2 regions of the Cellulosilyticum sp. WCF-2 genome follow, and region 2 is predicted to be linked to the other one. Evidence: a T-box and tRNA genes for the amino acid it is inferred to sense, from the RefSeq annotation. Region 2 holds a T-box; the other holds one or more tRNA genes.
The links. The T-box of region 2 lies ahead of tyrS (tyrosine--tRNA ligase). A T-box ahead of a tRNA ligase gene usually reads a tRNA of that ligase, here a tRNA-Tyr.
Positions count from the first base shown of each region.

Region 1 (10,011 bases), 2.2 Mb from region 2:
TACGATTGATGAAGATGAATATGATATTGAAGATCTTATTGATGAAGAGAATATCGTTGTAACAATCACTCAATTAGGTTATATCAAACGTATTCCATTAGATACCTATAAAAATCAAAATAGAGGCGGTAAAGGAATCATTGGTGTTAATACAATTGAGGATGACTTTATCAAACAACTTTTCGTAACCACTAACTTTAATTATATTATGTTCTTCACTAATAAAGGGAAGGCATATCGTATAAAAGGTTATAGAATTCCTGAAGCAGGAAGAACTGCTAGAGGAACAGCTATTGTTAACTTATTAGAGTTAGATAAAGATGAAAAAATTACTGCAGTATTTCCAATTAAAGAATTTGAAGATAATACATTCTTAACAATGGTTACTAAAAAAGGACAAATTAAGAAAACACCTCTAAAGGATTTTAGGAACATTAGGAAAGGTGGGCTTATTGCACTTTCTCTTAACGAAGAAGATGAGCTAGTTGATGTACATCAAACTACATCAAAAGATGCTATCTTGGTAGCCACTAGAAATGGTCAAGGTATTATGTTCGATGCAACAGATGTAAGACCAATGGGTAGAACAGCAAGAGGTGTACGTGCTATTAATCTAGGTGAAACTGATGAGGTAATAGGAGCAACTGTACCAAAAGAAGGTGAACAGATTCTTACAACTACAGAAAAAGGGTTAGGAAAGAGAACACAAATAGAAGCTTTCAGGGCTCAAAAACGTGGTGGTAAGGGCTTAAGAATTAATAAAATTACTGAAAAAACAGGTTGTATTATTGGTGTTGCTTCAGTAAGTGAAGAAGATGAGTTACTACTTATTACTTCTCAGGGTATTATTATTCGTATTAAAGTTGCACAAATTTCTTCTATAGGCCGTAATGCTCAAGGTGTTAAATTAATAAATGTTGCTGATGATGTACAGGTTGTATGTATGGAAAAAGTAAATGAAGAATTCATTGATGATAATGTTGAAGAAGCTTCTATAACAGAAGTATCTGATGAAGACATTGTTGATGAACAAGAATAAGTAGAGGAATAAATGAAGAAGGTAATCTTATTTATTCTTTGCACAGTATTAATAATAACAAGTGTAGGTGGGGCATATATCTATTATGTTAAACATAATGGTGGTGCGCTGCCTACTTTTATAAATAAACCTACATCAAGTAAAAAGTATATCATCAAAAAAGCAGGGAACATTGTAGCAGAGGCTGATACTGAAGAAGAAGCTGTGTCAAAAGCAGAAAAGATTAAAAGGAGTATAGCGATTAATACATTGAATAATGAATGGGTTTATAGTAGTTTTAAACCTTTTCTTATTATTACAGATACAGCAGTGCATGACTTTGATAACTTTAAAGAAGCAGTTAATTATGCTAAAGATAATAATCATGATAAAATCTATTTTAATAGTGACTCAAACCTTATTTGGAAAAATCAAAATAAGGAAATAGAGATAGAGCCCCTTAATGTTCCTTTGATTAGGCAATATCCAGAATTACCCAGAGGCTGTGAAGTAACTTCACTTGCAATGCTACTTCAATATATGAATATAGATATTGATAAAATGACATTGGCTAAAAACATAAAAAAAGACGATACTCCTTATTATAAAGATAATAAGGGAAGAATCTATTATGGTAATCCATATGATGGATTTGTGGGAGACATGTACAATATCAAAAATAATGGATATGGTGTGTATCATGGACCAATAACTGAGTTAGCTAAAGAATATGTTGGAGATAGTGCAATCGATTTAACAGGAGTAGAATTTAGTGACATTACTTATTTTTTAAAACAGGGATATCCTATATGGGTGATTACTAATGCAACATATAAACCTCTAGATGATACATATTTTGAAATCTGGCATACTCCATCTGGAATTGTAAAAACGACTAATAAATTACATGCTGTTATAATAACTGGTATTGATAAAGAGAATGTATATATTAATGATCCTTTTTCGACTTATCCTAATAAAGCCGTAAATAAAAATGATTTTAAATTAGCGTGGGAACAAATGGGACATCAAGCAATTACAATTATAAAATAGAAATAGGGAGGAATAATAATAAAAATTCTTATTTTACTTAAAAATATTTAATTTATACTAAATATTAATTGTAAACTACTGTATAAGATGATATCATAATACATAAGATGTTATTATTTATCATTCCAACAAATACTTTACTCATTTAAATTGGAATAAGAATATAAGCTAGTAAAAAGTATTCTTTTCCTATGAAATAAGAAACTGTGCAAATAACAAATTAATAAATGAGTTAAGATATTTTTATACGTGAAAGGTAAAGCATCAAAGATATTCCAACAAATTTTACCCTTACGTTTTAATACGGAAGGGTCTTTTTATATTAAAAAAATGATATTAAAAAAGGCTTGACATAAAGAATAACATTTGATAATATATATCTTGTCCTGAGAAAACAGGGAATAATAAATATTGATAATTCGGAGAAGTACTCAAGTTGGCCGAAGAGGTGCCCCTGCTAAGGGTATAGGTCGGGTTAACCGGCGCGAGGGTTCGAATCCCTCCTTCTCCGCTTTGTTTTTTTTTGAAGAAAAAACAAAAAAGCTTGACATAAGTTAAGGTATAATTTATACTTATGAAAGTGCTTAAAAATGAACTTTGAAAACAAAATAGTAACTATAAACCAGTCGATTCATTACGTCTCTAATAAGAGATGAGAATCAGTACAACTTGTACTAAGTAAAATAGTCAGTAGTAGAAATACTACACGGACAAACTTTTTTATGAGAGTTTGATCCTGGCTCAGGATGAACGCTGGCGGCGTGCTTAACACATGCAAGTCGAACGAAGTGATAGGAGCTTGCTCCTAGAACTTAGTGGCGGACGGGTGAGTAACGCGTGGGTAACCTGCCCTATGCAGGGGGATAACGTTTGGAAACGAACGCTAATACCGCATAAACTATCGGTAATCGCATGATTATTATAGTAAAGATTTATCGGCATAGGATGGACCCGCGTTGGATTAGCTAGTTGGTGAGATAACAGCCCACCAAGGCGACGATCCATAGCCGGCCTGAGAGGGTGAACGGCCACATTGGGACTGAGACACGGCCCAAACTCCTACGGGAGGCAGCAGTGGGGAATATTGCACAATGGGCGCAAGCCTGATGCAGCGACGCCGCGTGAAGGAAGAAGGTCTTCGGATTGTAAACTTCTATCAGCAGGGAAGAAAAAATGACGGTACCTGACTAAGAAGCTCCGGCTAACTACGTGCCAGCAGCCGCGGTAATACGTAGGGAGCGAGCGTTATCCGGATTTACTGGGTGTAAAGGGTGCGTAGGCGGTTTGTTAAGTCAGAAGTGAAATTTAGGGGCTCAACCTCTAAGCTGCTTCTGAAACTGATGAACTAGAGTGTGGGAGAGGAAAGTGGAATTCCGAGTGTAGCGGTGAAATGCGTAGAGATTCGGAGGAACACCAGTAGCGAAGGCGGCTTTCTGGACCATAACTGACGCTGAGGCACGAAAGCGTGGGGAGCAAACAGGATTAGATACCCTGGTAGTCCACGCTGTAAACGATGAATGCTAGGTGTCGGGGCTTACGGGTCTCGGTGCCGAAGTTAACACATTAAGCATTCCACCTGGGAAGTACGATCGCAAGATTGAAACTCAAAGGAATTGACGGGGACCCGCACAAGCGGTGGAGCATGTGGTTTAATTCGAAGCAACGCGAAGAACCTTACCTAAACTTGACATCCCGATGACCGAAGGGTAATGCCTTCTTTCCTAGCTTGCTAGGACATTGGTGACAGGTGGTGCATGGTTGTCGTCAGCTCGTGTCGTGAGATGTTGGGTTAAGTCCCGCAACGAGCGCAACCCCTATCTTTAGTAGCCAGCATTAAGTTGGGCACTCTAGAGAGACTGCCAGGGATAACTTGGAGGAAGGTGGGGATGACGTCAAATCATCATGCCCCTTATGTTTAGGGCTACACACGTGCTACAATGGCTGCTACAAAGGGAAGCGATCTCGCGAGAGTCAGCAAACCTCAAAAAAGCAGTCCCAGTTCGGATTGTAGTCTGCAACTCGACTACATGAAGTTGGAATCGCTAGTAATCGCGAATCAGAATGTCGCGGTGAATACGTTCCCGGGTCTTGTACACACCGCCCGTCACACCATGGGAGTTGGGGGGGCCCAACGCCGGTGACCCAACCCTTCGGGGAGGGAGCCGTCTAAGGCAAAACCAATAACTGGGGTGAAGTCGTAACAAGGTAGCCGTATCGGAAGGTGCGGCTGGATCACCTCCTTTCTAAGGATAGAAATCGAAGGTTTGTTAGTTGCTATTTTGTTTTGAAAGTTCATTGAACTAAATGAATATTTCACTCATTTGTGGTGATGATGCGCTTAGGGGAAACACCCGTTTCCATTCCGAACACGTAGGTTAAGACCTAAGCGGCTGATGGTACTTGTCGGGAGACTGACTGGGAGAGTAAGTGGTTGCCACATTTATGGGGGTTTAGCTCAGTTGGGAGAGCACCTGCCTTGCACGCAGGGGGTCAAGGGTTCGAATCCCTTAATCTCCACTGTCCTTACAATAGGACAATTTGTACTTTGAAAACTAAACACAATTAAAATAGATTTGTAAGTTATAGCAATATAACTTGCGCCTAACGATAAATGTACACGCATTGTATAATGCAAAATGTTTGTCAGGGTGTAAAATCTACAATTTAACCGATAATAAATATTCTTTGTATTCAACGAAAGTTGATTAACAAGGCACAAACGACCGATTAACGAAAGTTAATCATTATAGGTCAAGCTACTAAGAGCGTAGAGTGGATGCCTTGGCACCGAGAGCCGATGAAGGACGTGATAAGCTGCGAAAAGCTACGGGGAGTTGCAAATAAACCTTGATCCGTAGATATCCGAATGGGGAAACCTGGCAGAGCAAACCTCTGTCATCCTATAGCCAATCCATAACTATAGGAAGGGAACGAAGGGAACTGAAACATCTAAGTACCTTCAGGAGGAGAAAGAAACATCGATTTCCTAAGTAGCGGCGAGCGAAAGGGAAACAGGCCAAACCAGATTACTTGTAATCTGGGGTTGAGGACTGCGTCATGGCAAGACTGCGGATAGCTGAAGAGTCTGGAAAGTCTCATCAAAGAGGGTGATAATCCCGTAAGCGAAATCCAAGTGAAGCCTAGCAGTATCCAGAGTACCACGAGACACGAGAAACCTTGTGGGAAGCCGGGGGGACCACCCCCCAAGCCTAAATACTCCTCGGTGACCGATAGCGCATAGTACTGTGAAGGAAAGGTGAAAAGAACCCCGGGAGGGGAGTGAAAGAGAACCTGAAACTCTATGTTTACAAGCAGTGGAAGCGCCATATGATGCGCAACCGCGTACTTTTTGTAGAACGGTCCGGCGAGTTACTAGCTGTGGCAAGGTTAAGTACCAGGAGGTACGAAGCCGAAGGGAAACCAAGTCTGAATAGGGCGCCAAAATAGTCATTGTTAGTAGACCCGAAACCGGGTGACCTACCCATGTGCAGGATGAAGTTACCGTAAAAGGTAATGGAGGTCCGAACTCACATCTGTTGAAAAAGGTGGAGATGACGTGTGGGTAGCGGAGAAATTCCAATCGAACCCGGAGATAGCTGGTTCTCCTCGAAATAGCTTTAGGGCTAGCGTTGATAGGAGTCTAATGGAGGTAAAGCACTGAATTGCCTAGGGGGCCCACAAGCTTACCGAAGCATATCAAACTAAGAATGCCATCAAGATACCGTCAGCAGTCAGACTACGAGTGATAAGACACGTGGTCAAAAGGAAAACAGTCCAGACCATCAGCTAAGGTCCCCAAGTGTGTGTTAAGTGGAAAAGGATGTGAGATTTCGAAGACAACTAGGATGTTGGCTTAGAAGCAGCCACTCATTCAAAGAGTGCGTAATAGCTCACTAGTCGAGAGATCTTGCGCCGAAAATGTCCGGGGCTAAAACACACCACCGAAGCTATGGAATTCACAATAGTGGATTGGTAGAGGAGCGTTGTAACGACGCAGAAGCAGTACCGTAAGGAGCTGTGGAGTAATTACAAGTGAGAATGCCGGAATGAGTAGCGAGATACAAGTGAGAATCTTGTAGGCCGAATATCCAAGGTTTCCAGAGTAAAGCTGATCTGCTCTGGGTAAGTCGGGACCTAAGGCGAGGACGAAAGTCGTAGTCGATGGACAACTGGTTCATATTCCAGTACTACCTATTATCAGAACTGCAGGGACGCAGGAGGATAAGCAAACCCAGGAATGGTATCCTGGGCCAAGCACAAAGTCGCACCTAACAGGCAAATCCGTTAGGCGAGGATGAAGTGTGATGGGGATCGAAATAAAAGTAGAGAAGTTGCTGAATCCACACTGCCGAGAAAAGCTGCTATTGCGTGATAGGTACCCGTACCGTAAACCGACACAGGTGGATGAGGAGAGAATCCTAAGGCCGACGGGAGAAGCGTTGTTAAGGAACTCGGCAAAATGACCCCGTAACTTAGGGAGAAGGGGTGCCTACTTAGGTAGGCCGCAGAGAATAGGCCCAAGCAACTGTTTAACAAAAACACAGGTCTTTGCTAAACCGAAAGGTGATGTATAAGGGCTGACGCCTGCCCGGTGCTGGAAGGTTAAGGGGAGAGGTTAGTCTAAGGACGAAGCTTTGAACTTAAGCCCCAGTAAACGGCGGCCGTAACTATAACGGTCCTAAGGTAGCGAAATTCCTTGTCAGGTAAGTTCTGACCCGCACGAAAGGCGTAATGATTTGGGCACTGTCTCGACAGCGCACCCGGTGAAATTGTAGTACCAGTGAAGATGCTGGTTACCCGCGACAGGACGGAAAGACCCCGTGGAGCTTTACTGTAGCTTGATACTGAGGTTGGGTATTACATGTACAGGATAGGAGGGAGACTGAGAAATCTGGACGCCAGTCTAGGTGGAGTCGCCGGTGGGATACCTCTCTTGTAATACTTAACTTCTAACCATGGCCCGTTACCCGGGTCTGGGACAATGTCAGGTGGACAGTTTGACTGGGGCGGTCGCCTCCTAAAGAGTAACGGAGGCGCTCAAAGGTAACCTCAGAATGGTCGGAAACCATTCGAAGAGTGCAAAGGCATAAGGTTGCTTGACTGCGACACCGACGGGTGGAGCAGGTACGAAAGTAGGACTTAGTGATCCGGTGGTATGAAAGTGGGATTGCCATCGCTCAACGGATAAAAGCTACCCCGGGGATAACAGGCTTATCTCCCCCAAGAGTTCACATCGACGGGGAGGTTTGGCACCTCGATGTCGGCTCATCGCATCCTGGAGCTGAAGCAGGTTCCAAGGGTTGGGCTGTTCGCCCATTAAAGCGGTACGCGAGCTGGGTTCAGAACGTCGTGAGACAGTTCGGTCCCTATCCGTCGTGGGCGCAGGAAATTTGAGTGGAGCTGTCCTTAGTACGAGAGGACCGGGATGGACGGACCACTGGTGCATCTGTTGTCATACCAATGGCATAGCAGAGTAGCCAAGTCTGGATCTGATAAACGCTGAAGGCATCTAAGCGTGAAGCAGACCACAAGATAAGATTTCCCATCCGAAAGGAGTAAGACCCCTTAGAGACTATGAGGTAGATAGGTTGGAGCTGTAAGTGTAGTAATACATTAAGGTGACCAATACTAACGGTTCGAGGGTTTGACCTAGATAATAAAGGTTGAATAAAAATTGTGTTTAGTTTTGGAAGTATAAACTTCTAATGGCCCAGTGGTACAGTTGGTTAGCACGCCGCCCTGTCACGGCGGAGGTCGAGGGTTCGAGTCCCTTCTGGGTCGTTTTAATACTTAATGTATTAAATATATTAGAATAAGTAATAATTATTACTTATTAGATATGGTCGCTTAGCTCAGCTGGGAGAGCACCTGCCTTACAAGCAGGGGGTCATAGGTTCGAGCCCTATAGCGACCATTTACATGCCGACGTGGCTCAATTGGCAGAGCAGCTGACTTGTAATCAGCAGGTTATCGGTTCGAGTCCGATCGTCGGCTTGATACAGGACTAATATGGTCTTTGTATTAATATGGAGGGATTCCCGAGCGGCCAAAGGGGGCAGACTGTAAATCTGTTGCGATAGCTTCGAAGGTTCGAATCCTTCTCCCTCCATATACCTTATAACGCGGGATGGAGCAGCTAGGTAGCTCGTCGGGCTCATAACCCGAAGGTCATAGGTTCAAATCCTGTTCCCGCTACCACATGCCCAGATAGCTCAGTCGGTAGAGCAGAGGACTGAAAATCCTCGTGTCGCTGGTTCGATTCCGGCTCTGGGCACCATGTGGGTCACTAGCTCAGTCGGTAGAGCACTTGACTTTTAATCAAGTTGTCCCGGGTTCGATTCCCGGGTGGCTCATACATCAAAGGTCTTACAGTTAACAAATTGTTAGTTGTAAGACCTTTTTAGTATTTAAGTAAAAAAAGTATTTTTCTATAATTTTTTATAATATATAAGAGTAAAAAGGGTCAGGAATAATATGAACAATTATCTTACACAACAAGACATTGATAATATGAAAAAAGAGATAGAATATAGAAAAGTAGTGGTAAGAAAACAAAGGAATGAAGAAGTTAAAGAAGCCAGAGCACATGGGGATTTGAGCGAGAATTATGAATACAAGGCCGCTAAACGTGAAAGAGGTAGGAATGAGGGGCGTATAAAATATTTAGAGCGAATGATAAAAACAGCAACTATCATTACTGATAATACAGAGGCAGGAGAAGTTGGACTGGGAAAGTTAGTAGATGTTTATTTTATAGAAGATGATATGAATATAGAGTATGAAATAGTTACTACTATGGAAACCGATGCTATAAATAATAAAATAAGTATTGAATCGCCTTTAGGAAAGATGATTTATAAAAAGAGAGTAGGCGATATAGTAAATATAGACTCTCCAGATGGAGAATATAGTGTACGTATACAATCAATAAGGAAAAGTTAGATATAACATACTTAGTAGATAAATCTATTTATAGAGAATAAACAGCGACAAGCTAGAATATAATTTATAAATAGATTATGGGGGATGTTATATGAATCAGATGGAGTTTAAAATACTTAAACGTGCACAAGAGAATGCAAAAGAAATTGATAAACTAAAAACATTTTTAGCTAATCAAGGGGTTAATTTAACCCAAGTGAAGAAAAATCCTGAGAGATATCAAGAAATTATTAGGAGATATAGCAAAGATTGTGTTAATGTAGGTTTATTTGAAGAGAGTAGGGAACGATTGGAAATAGAATTTAGTAGATTATGTGAATATCATAGAAAGAATGAGTCTATTTTAGTAGACCAATTTTATAATGTAGCTAAAGAGATTATACTCTCGACGCCAGAAGGAGATAAGAATAAATAATGGACCAAGTTAGTTTAGCTTGGTCCATTATTTATTCTTATTTTACTAATTACTTTAACTTTTAAGTCGTTTGTATTTGAAGCTATAGTAAGGTAAACTATAAGAAGTAATAATTAATAATAGAAAAGGGTTGATTAGGTGAATACACCTTTGTATGACAAATTACTACAATATAGTAGGTCAAAATTGGCATTTCATATGCCTGGGCATAAGTTTGGAATTGCTGCAGAACTTAATAATCTTAGTATAATTGAATTAGATAATACAGAAGCTATAGGTATGGATAATTTATATGATGCACAGGGCATTATAAAGGAAGCAATGGAATTAATGGCTAATTTTTATGGATCTAAAGAAACATTATTCTTAACAAATGGTTCAACTAGTGGAATAATAGCAAGTATTTTATCTGTTTGCAAGGATGGTGATGAATTAATTATAGCAAGAAATTCTCATCATAGCGTTTGGAGTGCACTTATTTTAGGGGGAATTACTCCTATATATATTAGTCCACAGTACAGACCTGAAGACGATATGTTGGGAGAGATAAGTGCAGATATAATTGAAAAGGCGCTAATAGATT
Region 1 covers NZ_CP034675.1:664,646-674,656, forward strand. Annotated here, with positions in the region: gene gyrA (DNA gyrase subunit A) at 1-1,039, shown strand, start outside; gene EKH84_RS02895 (C39 family peptidase) at 1,052-2,071, shown strand; tRNA gene EKH84_RS02900 (tRNA-Ser) at 2,493-2,582, shown strand; rRNA gene EKH84_RS02905 (16S ribosomal RNA) at 2,790-4,314, shown strand; rRNA gene rrf (5S ribosomal RNA) at 4,394-4,511, shown strand; tRNA gene EKH84_RS02915 (tRNA-Ala) at 4,516-4,588, shown strand; rRNA gene EKH84_RS02920 (23S ribosomal RNA) at 4,821-7,723, shown strand; tRNA gene EKH84_RS02925 (tRNA-Asp) at 7,779-7,852, shown strand; tRNA gene EKH84_RS02930 (tRNA-Val) at 7,913-7,985, shown strand; tRNA gene EKH84_RS02935 (tRNA-Thr) at 7,993-8,065, shown strand; tRNA gene EKH84_RS02940 (tRNA-Tyr) at 8,100-8,180, shown strand; tRNA gene EKH84_RS02945 (tRNA-Met) at 8,193-8,269, shown strand; tRNA gene EKH84_RS02950 (tRNA-Phe) at 8,273-8,348, shown strand; tRNA gene EKH84_RS02955 (tRNA-Lys) at 8,352-8,424, shown strand; gene greA (transcription elongation factor GreA) at 8,546-9,013, shown strand; gene EKH84_RS02965 (hypothetical protein) at 9,105-9,428, shown strand; gene EKH84_RS02970 (aminotransferase class I/II-fold pyridoxal phosphate-dependent enzyme) at 9,579-10,011, shown strand, end outside.
Region 1: it encodes a tRNA-Tyr, which carries the amino acid that the T-box ahead of tyrS (tyrosine--tRNA ligase) is inferred to sense. The anticodon was not compared.

Region 2 (10,011 bases):
TCATTACAACAAAACTAGTTACCCATTCATTGGCATGATGACTACCATTGATATGTATTTTTCGTTTTCCATTACCTAAGTGAATAAGATAAAGGGGACGCTCCATAACACTTTTACCTATCATTTGTATTTTTAAAAAGGGATACTGATTTTCAAGTGCTTTTAATTGCTGTAACATGATTAGATAACTATACATTTGATTTTCTAAATAAACAAGACTTTTGGAAATATATGACATACTTTTCTCCTTATTTCGTTTATTTTATTTATATGGACTATCAAATAACTTTATGTACCTACTATCTTATATTTTGGTAATAATATCCATACCTTATCACAGCGTATAATGAATAAATTTTGATAATATACACATAATACAAGTATCATCTTGCTTTGCTATAAAATATCAGAAAGGTGGTTACTTCATTATGAGATCTAGAACTTGGGATTATATTGCTATTACACTTATTATCATCGGTGCAATTAACTGGGGACTTATTGGCTTTTTCCAATTTGACCTAGTGGCATTTATTTTCGGTGGTATGAGTTCATGGGTAAGTAGAGTTATTTATGCGGTAATTGGTATCGCAGGTCTTTACTGTCTTACACTTTATGGACGTGTTTACGATCAACCTTATTCCAATAATTAATATGTTTTACTAGAGCCACTTTTTCTAAAGTGGTTTTCTTTTTATTATCTGGAGTCTTTTATCATTTATACCTATATCAAATCATAAAGCTTAAAAAGCATTTTACTTTTTTCCTAAAAAAAGAGGTATTTTGAAAAAAAAATTGAATAAATATAATAATAAAAACTATTTAAGAGGTGATGTGTATGATCAAAATTATAACAGGTCAAACAGGCGAAGGTAAAACAAAAAAAATGATTGAAGCTGCCAACCAAGCTGTAACACACATTAAAGGTCATGCTGTTTATATTGACAGTACTAATACTCATCGTTATGCCCTATCTCATCAAGTACGTCTTATTGAAGCCTCTACCTTTCCTTTAAAATCCCAAACGGATTTTTTCGGTTTCTTGTGTGGTATTTTATCTGCTAATCATGATATTGAAATTGTGTTTATTGATGAACTTGTAAAACTTACCCATTGTTGCATTGACGACTTGGCTCAGTTATTTGATCGCATCAGGGAACTCTCCGATAAATATCAAGTTGAATTCATCATTGGTACCTCCTGTTCCCATGGAGACATTCCAAAACACCTCACCCCTTATCTTATTGCATAATGAAAAGTCAAGGGGCTATTGTGATGTATAACGTTTAATCGTTCATCTCAATAGCCCTCTTTATTTTATCCTATCTTTTTATAATTTATTTCTTTAAAAAGACAAATACTATAAGGCTTTACCTCATAATTTGTTTCTTCTACCATCTCTTCATTAATGATGTCTTCTATTTCCTTATTTGCTGTATCAATCACACGGCACCACTTCTGATTAGAAGGAGGCATTTCAAATCTTAAACTTTCATAGTGGCTATTTGCCACTAAAAATAAACTTTGATCTCCTTCAATAAAACAAGCAATACTCTTTGAGTAATAAGACCAATCCGGTTGATTATACCGTATACCGTGCCAACTTATTTTATAGTTATTTTTATCAGCTGTTTTAAAATAGTCTAGACTTTTTCTGAGCGCAATTAATCTTTGGACAAATAAATACTGCGATTTAAACGTTGTTACTCTTTCCCAATCCATCCAAACAGATGCATTATTTTGACAAAAAGCATTATTATTACCTCCTTGTGTGCGTCCTATTTCATCTCCCATAAGAAGCATAGGTACCCCTTGGGCAAGAATAAGTAAGCACATTAAGTTGCGCATCCCCCGTTTTCTGGCTTCTAAAATATTGGTATCTTCTGTCGTTCCTTCCACTCCCCAGTTGTAACTATAGTTAGCATTGTGTCCATCTCTATTTCCTTCCCCATTAGCTTCATTATGCTTATCATTATAAGATAACAAATCCCACATAGTAAAGCCATCATGAGCTGTAATGAAATGAATCATATGAGAAGTCCCTTTCGTTAGGTCTGTAAAATAGACTTCTTTTCCCTGAATACAATCAGCCAAGGCTTTTATCTTTCCTTGGTCACCTTTCACAAATTGTCTCATGGTATCTCTAAAGTAGTCACTCCACTCTCTAAAAGGATAAGGCATTCTTCCTACATCATAACTCCCTTTTGCATCCCAACTTTCACTAATAAGTTTAACTTTTCCGAGTAAAGGATGCTCAGCAATCTCATTAAGCAGCGATGTCTTAATCCATCTACCACATTCATCCTGCCCTAAAATAGACGCTAAATCGAAACGAAAGCCATCTACACCGACCTCCTCACTCCAATAAACTAAACTATCTATAATGAATTTTTTTACGATGCTATGATTCGTATTTAAAGTATTTCCTGTTCCTGAACAATTTAAAAATTGCCCTTTATCATTGTACTTGTAGTAGACTTCAGGAGCGAGGTATTTAAAATGAAAAGCTGTTCCGTCTTCCCCACCTTCACCTGTATGATTATATACTACATCTAATATAATCTCTAGGCCCTCTTCATGAGCTTTTTCTACTAAAAGTCTAAATTCATCAATAGCTTTTGAACTCTCTTTACTTACACTAAACCTCTCATCTACACAAAAAAAACCTACTGGATTATAGCCCCATACATCCTCTAGGAGTTCCCCTGTCTGTGGATTTCTATTTTTTAAAGTATAGGCATTCCACTTAAAAATGGGCAAAAGCTCTAACGTCGTTACACCTAATTGTTTTAAATACGGTAACTGTTGCATTAAGCCTATAAATGTCCCTCTTGTTTCTTTAGAAAGTGTCTTATTATTCATCGTAAAATGTCCTACATGCATTTCATAAAGAATAGTCTCTTCCCATGGAATCTGTGGTTTAGGGAGATGATACCTCTTAGTTTTCTTTATGATATTTCGCCACTCTCCTTGAAAAAAGAATGTTCCTTTAGCATACGGATCCATAATAGATGGAGAATATGAATAATCTTCGTGAACGATACGCCATACATAGGCCATTCCTTCTTTTAAATCCTCTATCTGTATACTAAAAACATTATCCTTTTGATAGGTTGCCGCATCCATAATAAATTTAGTAATAGGTACAATACTTTGTGCTTCCTCGTATATTTCTAAAAGCATTTTTGAAGCTCTCGTCGTATAGACACCTAAATGAGTCCTCATTTCTGTAAAATGACATCCTATTACGGATTGCCCTACAGATGAACCATACATATACTTAACCTCCCATTTAAACCCAATCGCTGTTTATCATTCACTGATTATTAATTATTATACTCTTAATATTTTGAAGTATATGGTTTTATTTTGCAAGGTAATTTATTATTTTATCAAAACTTTTTTACTCCCTCTTGAAAATCAAAAATGTCTATGTTAAGATAAGCATTAATCAAATAGTCATAAAAACGATGATAAAGTCTTAGTAGTAAACTAATGTATGGGTTCAGCGAGTGTGTGGTTGGTGTGAACACATCCCTAATTATTTATGAATTACAACTTTGGAGTTGAATTATTTCGGTTGTCACCGTTATCGACTTGAGGCAAACTTACTTGGTTTGTGAATTAAGGTGGTACCACGGGTTATCTCGTCCTTATTGGATGAGGTAACCCTTTTTGTTGTTTTTATGATAACCATTTATAACATAGGAGGCAAAGTAATGAATGTATTAGACATTTTAATGGAACGTGGGTTTATTGAACAAATGACTCATGAAAAAGAAATTAGAGAGCTTTTAGAAAAGGAAAAAGTTACTTTTTATATAGGTTTTGATCCTACCGCTGACAGTCTTCACGTAGGTCACTTTGTAACCGTTATGGCTATGAGCCATATGCAAAAAGCCGGTCATAGGCCTATTGCTCTTTTTGGTGGTGGAACTGCTATGGTTGGTGACCCTACCGGAAAAACAGATATGCGTAAAATGATGACAACAGAAATAATTGACCATAATGTTGCATGTTTCAAAAAGCAAATGTCACGTTTTATTTCCTTTGAAAATGATGAAGCGATTATGGTTGATAATGGAGATTGGCTACGTAACCTCAACTATATTGATTTTTTAAGAGAGGTTGGTGTACATTTTTCTGTTAATCGCATGCTTACTGCTGAATGTTTTAAACAACGTCTTGAAAAAGGATTATCATTCCTTGAATTTAACTATATGCTTATGCAGTCTTATGACTTTTTAGAACTCTATCGTCGTTTTAATTGTAAGTTGCAATTGGGTGGCAATGATCAATGGTCTAATATACTAGGTGGTGTGGAATTAGTTAGAAGACTTCATGGAGACCAATCCTTTGGTATGACTTTCTCACTATTAACTAATAGTGAAGGTAAAAAAATGGGTAAAACAGAAAAGGGTGCTGTTTGGCTAGATCCTGAAAAAACATCTCCTTATGAGTTTTATCAATACTGGAGAAATGTAGCTGATGCTGATGTTAAGCGCTGCCTATCTCTTTTAACTTTTATTCCTATGGATGAAATTAATAGCTTAACAGCTGTAGAAGGTTCTGCAATCAATAAAGCTAAAGAACGTCTTGCTTTTGAAGTTACTAAAATTGTTCACGGTGAAGAAGAGGCTCTCAAAGCTGATACAGCCGCAAAAGCTCTTTTCTTAGGTGGTGCTCATGGTGGTTCTATTCCTACTACAGAAATAAATGCCGCCGACTTCGAAACAGGTATGGATATTCTTTCTTTATTACAAGAAACAAAGCTTGTTCCTTCTCGTTCTGAAGGTCGTCGTTTAGTCACTCAAAATGGTATCAAATTAGATGGTGTGGCAATAACAGATCCTAATAGCCTCATAACTTTAGACTACTTTAAAGATAATGAATTAATGATTCAAAAAGGCAAAAAAGTATTCCATAAAGTTATTTTAAAATAATAGACTCACAAAAAGACACCTTATTATTCCTTAATGGTTATAATGAGGTGCCTTTTACTTTTTATATGTGGTTATTTCTCTTTTATTTCTTCTTTGGCCTGAGAGGCTATTTCCTCCTCTAGTACTTCTTCTCCATCTGGAAACAGTTCTGTTACGTATCTGAGTAAAACTAATCTAATGAAAGCTGCCACTGGTACACCAATAAGCATTCCCATTAAACCAAATAAATTACCACCAATTAAAATCGCTAATAATACAATAACCGGGTGAAGTTTGACACACTCTCCTACTACTTTAGGGACAATAATCCATCCATCTATTTGCTGAATGATCAAAATAGCTATTGCTCCATAAACAGCTTTCATTGGATTAGGATCTAGAATGCCAATAATGATGGCTAAAATAAAACCTACAATAGGTCCAAAATAAGGAATCAAATTGAATATGCCTGCAATAACACCAATAATAATAGCAAAGTCCAGCTGAATAACTGTTAAAGCCAAGCTTGTTAATACAGCTACAATCATTGCATCAATAATTTGCCCTCTAATATATCCCGAAAAAACATAGTCAATGTCATGACAAAGTACCATAGTATGTCTATAAATTTTAGGTTTTAACAGTGTGTAGCTGGCTTTTTTAACTACAGCAATGCAACGCTGTTTATCTTGAAGCAAATAAAAAGCTATAACGAAAGCTAACAAAAGATTCATAGTATTTAATCCTATGGTCGTTAAGGAGTTTAGAAGTTGGTTAGACAATCTTAAAACAAAATCATTAATAGCACTATAAACCTTCTGAACAATTCCCTCTTGTCCTCTTAAAATCCCCATTTCATTCGTAAACCGATTAACGCCTTCTAACATATTTTCAAAATAAGCTAAATAGCGATTGATACTTTCTTTGATTCCAAGCAAGGAAAAGTTGCCTGCAATAGCTTCTATATTCATTACTATGATTAAAATGAACAAACCTAATACCATAATAACTGTTAAAAATGTAAAAAGCGTTGGCACAGTTCTCATATGCCAACGCTTTGGATGATTTAAATCACTTTCGGCTTGGTCTTTCTTACTATGAAATAATTCTTTTCCTTTTATCTTATGGCATCTATTTTCATAAAACTCCACAATTGGATCCAAAAGGTAAGCAATAACAAACCCCAAAATAAGCGGTTTTAATAACCAATAAATAAGCCCAAATACTTTACAAATAGCAGCCCATACCTCCTTAAAATGAAGTACGGCTAATATACCAATGACGGTTACTAGACATGCTCCTACAGCATATGCCGCTATTGTAAAATAGCGATTATTTTTTTCGATTTTCATAGTAAGTAGCCTCCCGTATTTAGTACGCTACTAGGTTTTCCAAAAGTTTAACAAGATATTCATAAACGCGAGCCATAGAAGAAATACTTGCCACTTCTTGTGGTGAGTGAATATGTTTCACATTAGGCCCAAACGAAATCATATCAAGGCCCGGTAATTTCTCAGCAATAAAACCGCATTCAAGTCCAGCATGAATAGCTGTCATGATAGGTTCCTTACCGTACATCTTCATATAAAGTTCACCTGCACATTCTCCAATACGAGAATTTTCATTATATTGCCATGCAGGATAATCACCTTTTACTTCAAATTTTAAATTAAAAGCTCGGCTAAAAGCTTCTAATTTTGCAAGTAACTCTACCTTGCGAGAAGCAACACTGCTACGCACTGCACTTCCTAATTCGATGCGGTCACTATGCATTTGTAAAATTCCCAAGTTAAGTGATGTTTGAACTAACCCTTTCATGTGTTGATCGTAACCCATAACGCCATTAGGAATCATTACAAGAATATCTATGAGTCTATTTAAACAATCGTCTATTAGCACCTCTTTAGGAACTGCAACTTCTTCTAATGTAAGGCAAATATGTTCCTCTTGGGCACTGTATTCTTTTTGAAATACCTCTACCATTTCATAAGCTGTAGCTTTCAATGTCTCTACTTGTTCTTTTTTAACGGCTATAGTCACTTCACATTCACGAGTGATCACATTATCCTTAGACCCACCTATTATTTCAGCTAGTTTGAAGTCTATTTTACTTTTTAAAGCATATAGCATACGCCCCATTAAAATATGTGCATTGGCTCTTTCAAAGTGAATATCCGCACCTGAATGCCCACCTTTTAAACCATTTAAAACTAAACGATAATACACTAATTCATGACTAGCTGCTTCTTTATCTAAAACCATGGTCAGATATGCCTTGGCACCACCTGCACAGCTTAATAAAAATTCACCTTCTACATCTGTATCTAAATTTAATAGCACCTTACCTGATAAGTACTCAGGATGTAAATGAGCAACACCGCTCATGCCACGTTCTTCATCTGTAGTCATTAAACATTCAAGTGCAGGATGCTTAAGGGTATCGTCTGCTAAAACTGCCATTTGATATGCAATAGCAATACCATTATCAGCACCTAACGTTGTTCCTTTGGCACCGATCCAATCCCCTTCTATATAAAGCTCAAGACCATCTTTTTCAAAATCATGTGCCTTTTCTTTGTTTTTTTCACACACCATATCTAGATGTCCCTGTAAAATCACTGTTGGTGCATTTTCATAACCTGGGGTTGCAGGCTTTTTAATATAGATGTTATAAGCTTCATCTTGCTTTACCTCTAATCCAAGATCAGTAGCAAATTTCACCATATAATCACTAATGACTCTTTCATTTCCTGAACCACGTGGAATGTTACTAATTACTTCAAAATACTCAAATACTTTCCTAGGCTGTAATGCTTTTAAAACGTCTGACATAAGTATTTCTCCTTTTAACCAAATTAATTTTTAAAACTATGAATAGGCGCTGGTATTCTACCACCTCTTGCTATAAAGGCATCACATTTATAGTTATTAACTGGCATAATAGGTGCATAACCTAAAAGACCACCAAACTCTACTTGTTCGCCTACACCCTTCCCAATAACTGGAATAATTCTAACAGCTGTCGTTTTAGCATTAATCATACCAATAGCCATCTCATCAGCTAAAATTCCCGAAATAGTAGCTGCACTTGTAGCTCCTGGAATAGCAACCATATCAAGCCCCACTGAGCACACACAAGTCATAGCTTCTAGTTTTTCGAGTGTAAGAGCACCTCTTTCAGCTGCTTTAATCATAGCGTGATCTTCACTTACAGGAATGAAAGCACCACTTAATCCACCTACATAAGATGAAGCCATAACGCCACCTTTTTTTACGCAATCATTTAAAATCGCAAGGGCAGCTGTTGTTCCTGGTGCCCCAGCACTTTCGAGCCCCATTTCTTCAAAAATCTCAGCAATACTATCTCCTACCGCTGGAGTTGGTGCTAAAGATAAGTCGATAATTCCAAAAGGTATATCTAATATGCTAGACGCCTCTTTGGCTACCATTTGCCCTGCTCTTGTAATCTTGAAAGCTGTACGTTTAATAGTTTCACATAAAGTTTCGAAATCAGCACCTCTTGCAGTCTCTAGTGCTTTTTTTACAACACCCGGGCCACTAACACCCACATTAATAACGGTATCTCTTTCACCTACACCATGAAAAGCACCTGCCATAAATGGATTATCTTCTGGTGCATTACAGAAGACAACTAGTTTAGCACAACCAATGCTACCACGGTCTGCTGTACGCTCTGCGGTTAATTTAATAATTTCACCCATACGTTTAACAGCATCCATATTAATACCTGTACGTGTTGTTCCTACATTCACAGATGAACATACATTCTGTGTTACCGCGAGTGCTTCTGGAATAGACTCTATAAGCACATTATCTGCATTTGAGCATCCTTTATGCACAAGAGCCGAAAAACCCCCAATAAAGTTAACACCTACGGTTTGTGCCGCACGGTCTAAGGCTTTAGCAATAGGTACATATGAATTAGCTTTAGTAGCTCCACCTACTAAAGCAATAGGTGTAACTGAAATACGTTTATTAACAATAGGAATGCCATACTTCTTAGAGATTATTTCTCCTGTTTCTACTAAATGCTCAGCTTTGCTTGTGATTTTTTCGTAGATATTATCACATAGTTTATTCATATCATCTGATATACAATCCATCAAATTAATACCCATGGTAATGGTACGAATATCTAAATTATCTTCTTGAATCATTTTATTGGTTTCTTGCACTTCATATCTTGAAATCATGGTTTTTATTCCTTTCTTTTTGAAAACACCTTCTCACATCATTTCCCCTGAATGTTTTAAATACGGTGCATATTGTCAAAAATATCTTGATGCTGAAGACGAATGTCTACGCCAATCTCCTGTCCTAATGCAACAAGTGCATCTACCACTTTCTCAAAATCTTTTTCTATTGCCGTAATATCTACAATCATCATCATATTAAAGTAATCTTGAACGATAGTCTGTGAAATGTCTAAAATATTAATATTTTCACCACTTAAAAAAGTACACACCTTTGCAATAATCCCTACTTTATCTTTTCCTACTACTGTAATAATCCCTTTCATTTTCCTATCCTCCTGTTATTTCTTCCAAAAAATTTTAAGTACATCCCCATCTTGTAAAACATCTGTTAAAGCACCAGGTTGACCATTTCTCTCTAACTGAACTGTTCCTTGAGGTTTACTTAAATCAAAATCTATAAAATCAAATATACTCGCAAAAATGTAATCGGACTCTTTTTTAGGCAAAGCAACAGTCTTATCATTTGCAATAATATACAGATTTTCACTCATTACTTTCTCTGACACCCTACTACTTTGATGAGATTCTTCTATTATTGGTGTCTCTTTTTCTTCAGGTATCCTTCTTTCTGTTACCGATGCTGCATTTTGTTCCTGCATCCCCTTCACTTTTGTATCAATAAGCAAAGCATCTCCATCTTTTAGGACATAATCTAAATTAACTGGTTCAAAATCAACTGTAATTAGTTTATTTTTAGGATCTATTGACATAGCTTCTAAAAGTTCTGCTACTGTTTGAATCGATTGTACTTCAATTAAGTCATTTGACATAATCTCATAATTCCCAGAAACAATATGACCTCCAACCTTTACTAA
Region 2 covers NZ_CP034675.1:2,823,753-2,833,763, reverse strand. Annotated here, with positions in the region: gene EKH84_RS12545 (M14 family metallopeptidase) at 1-238, opposite strand, end outside; gene EKH84_RS12540 (DUF378 domain-containing protein) at 429-650, shown strand; gene EKH84_RS12535 (twitching motility protein PilT) at 836-1,249, shown strand; gene EKH84_RS12530 (alpha-amylase family glycosyl hydrolase) at 1,315-3,273, opposite strand; T-box leader at 3,459-3,655, shown strand; gene tyrS (tyrosine--tRNA ligase) at 3,717-4,940, shown strand; gene EKH84_RS12520 (AI-2E family transporter) at 5,012-6,271, opposite strand; gene EKH84_RS12515 (aminoacyl-histidine dipeptidase) at 6,291-7,751, opposite strand; gene EKH84_RS12510 (PFL family protein) at 7,775-9,133, opposite strand; gene EKH84_RS12505 (ACT domain-containing protein) at 9,190-9,459, opposite strand; gene EKH84_RS12500 (cell division FtsA domain-containing protein) at 9,475-10,011, opposite strand, start outside.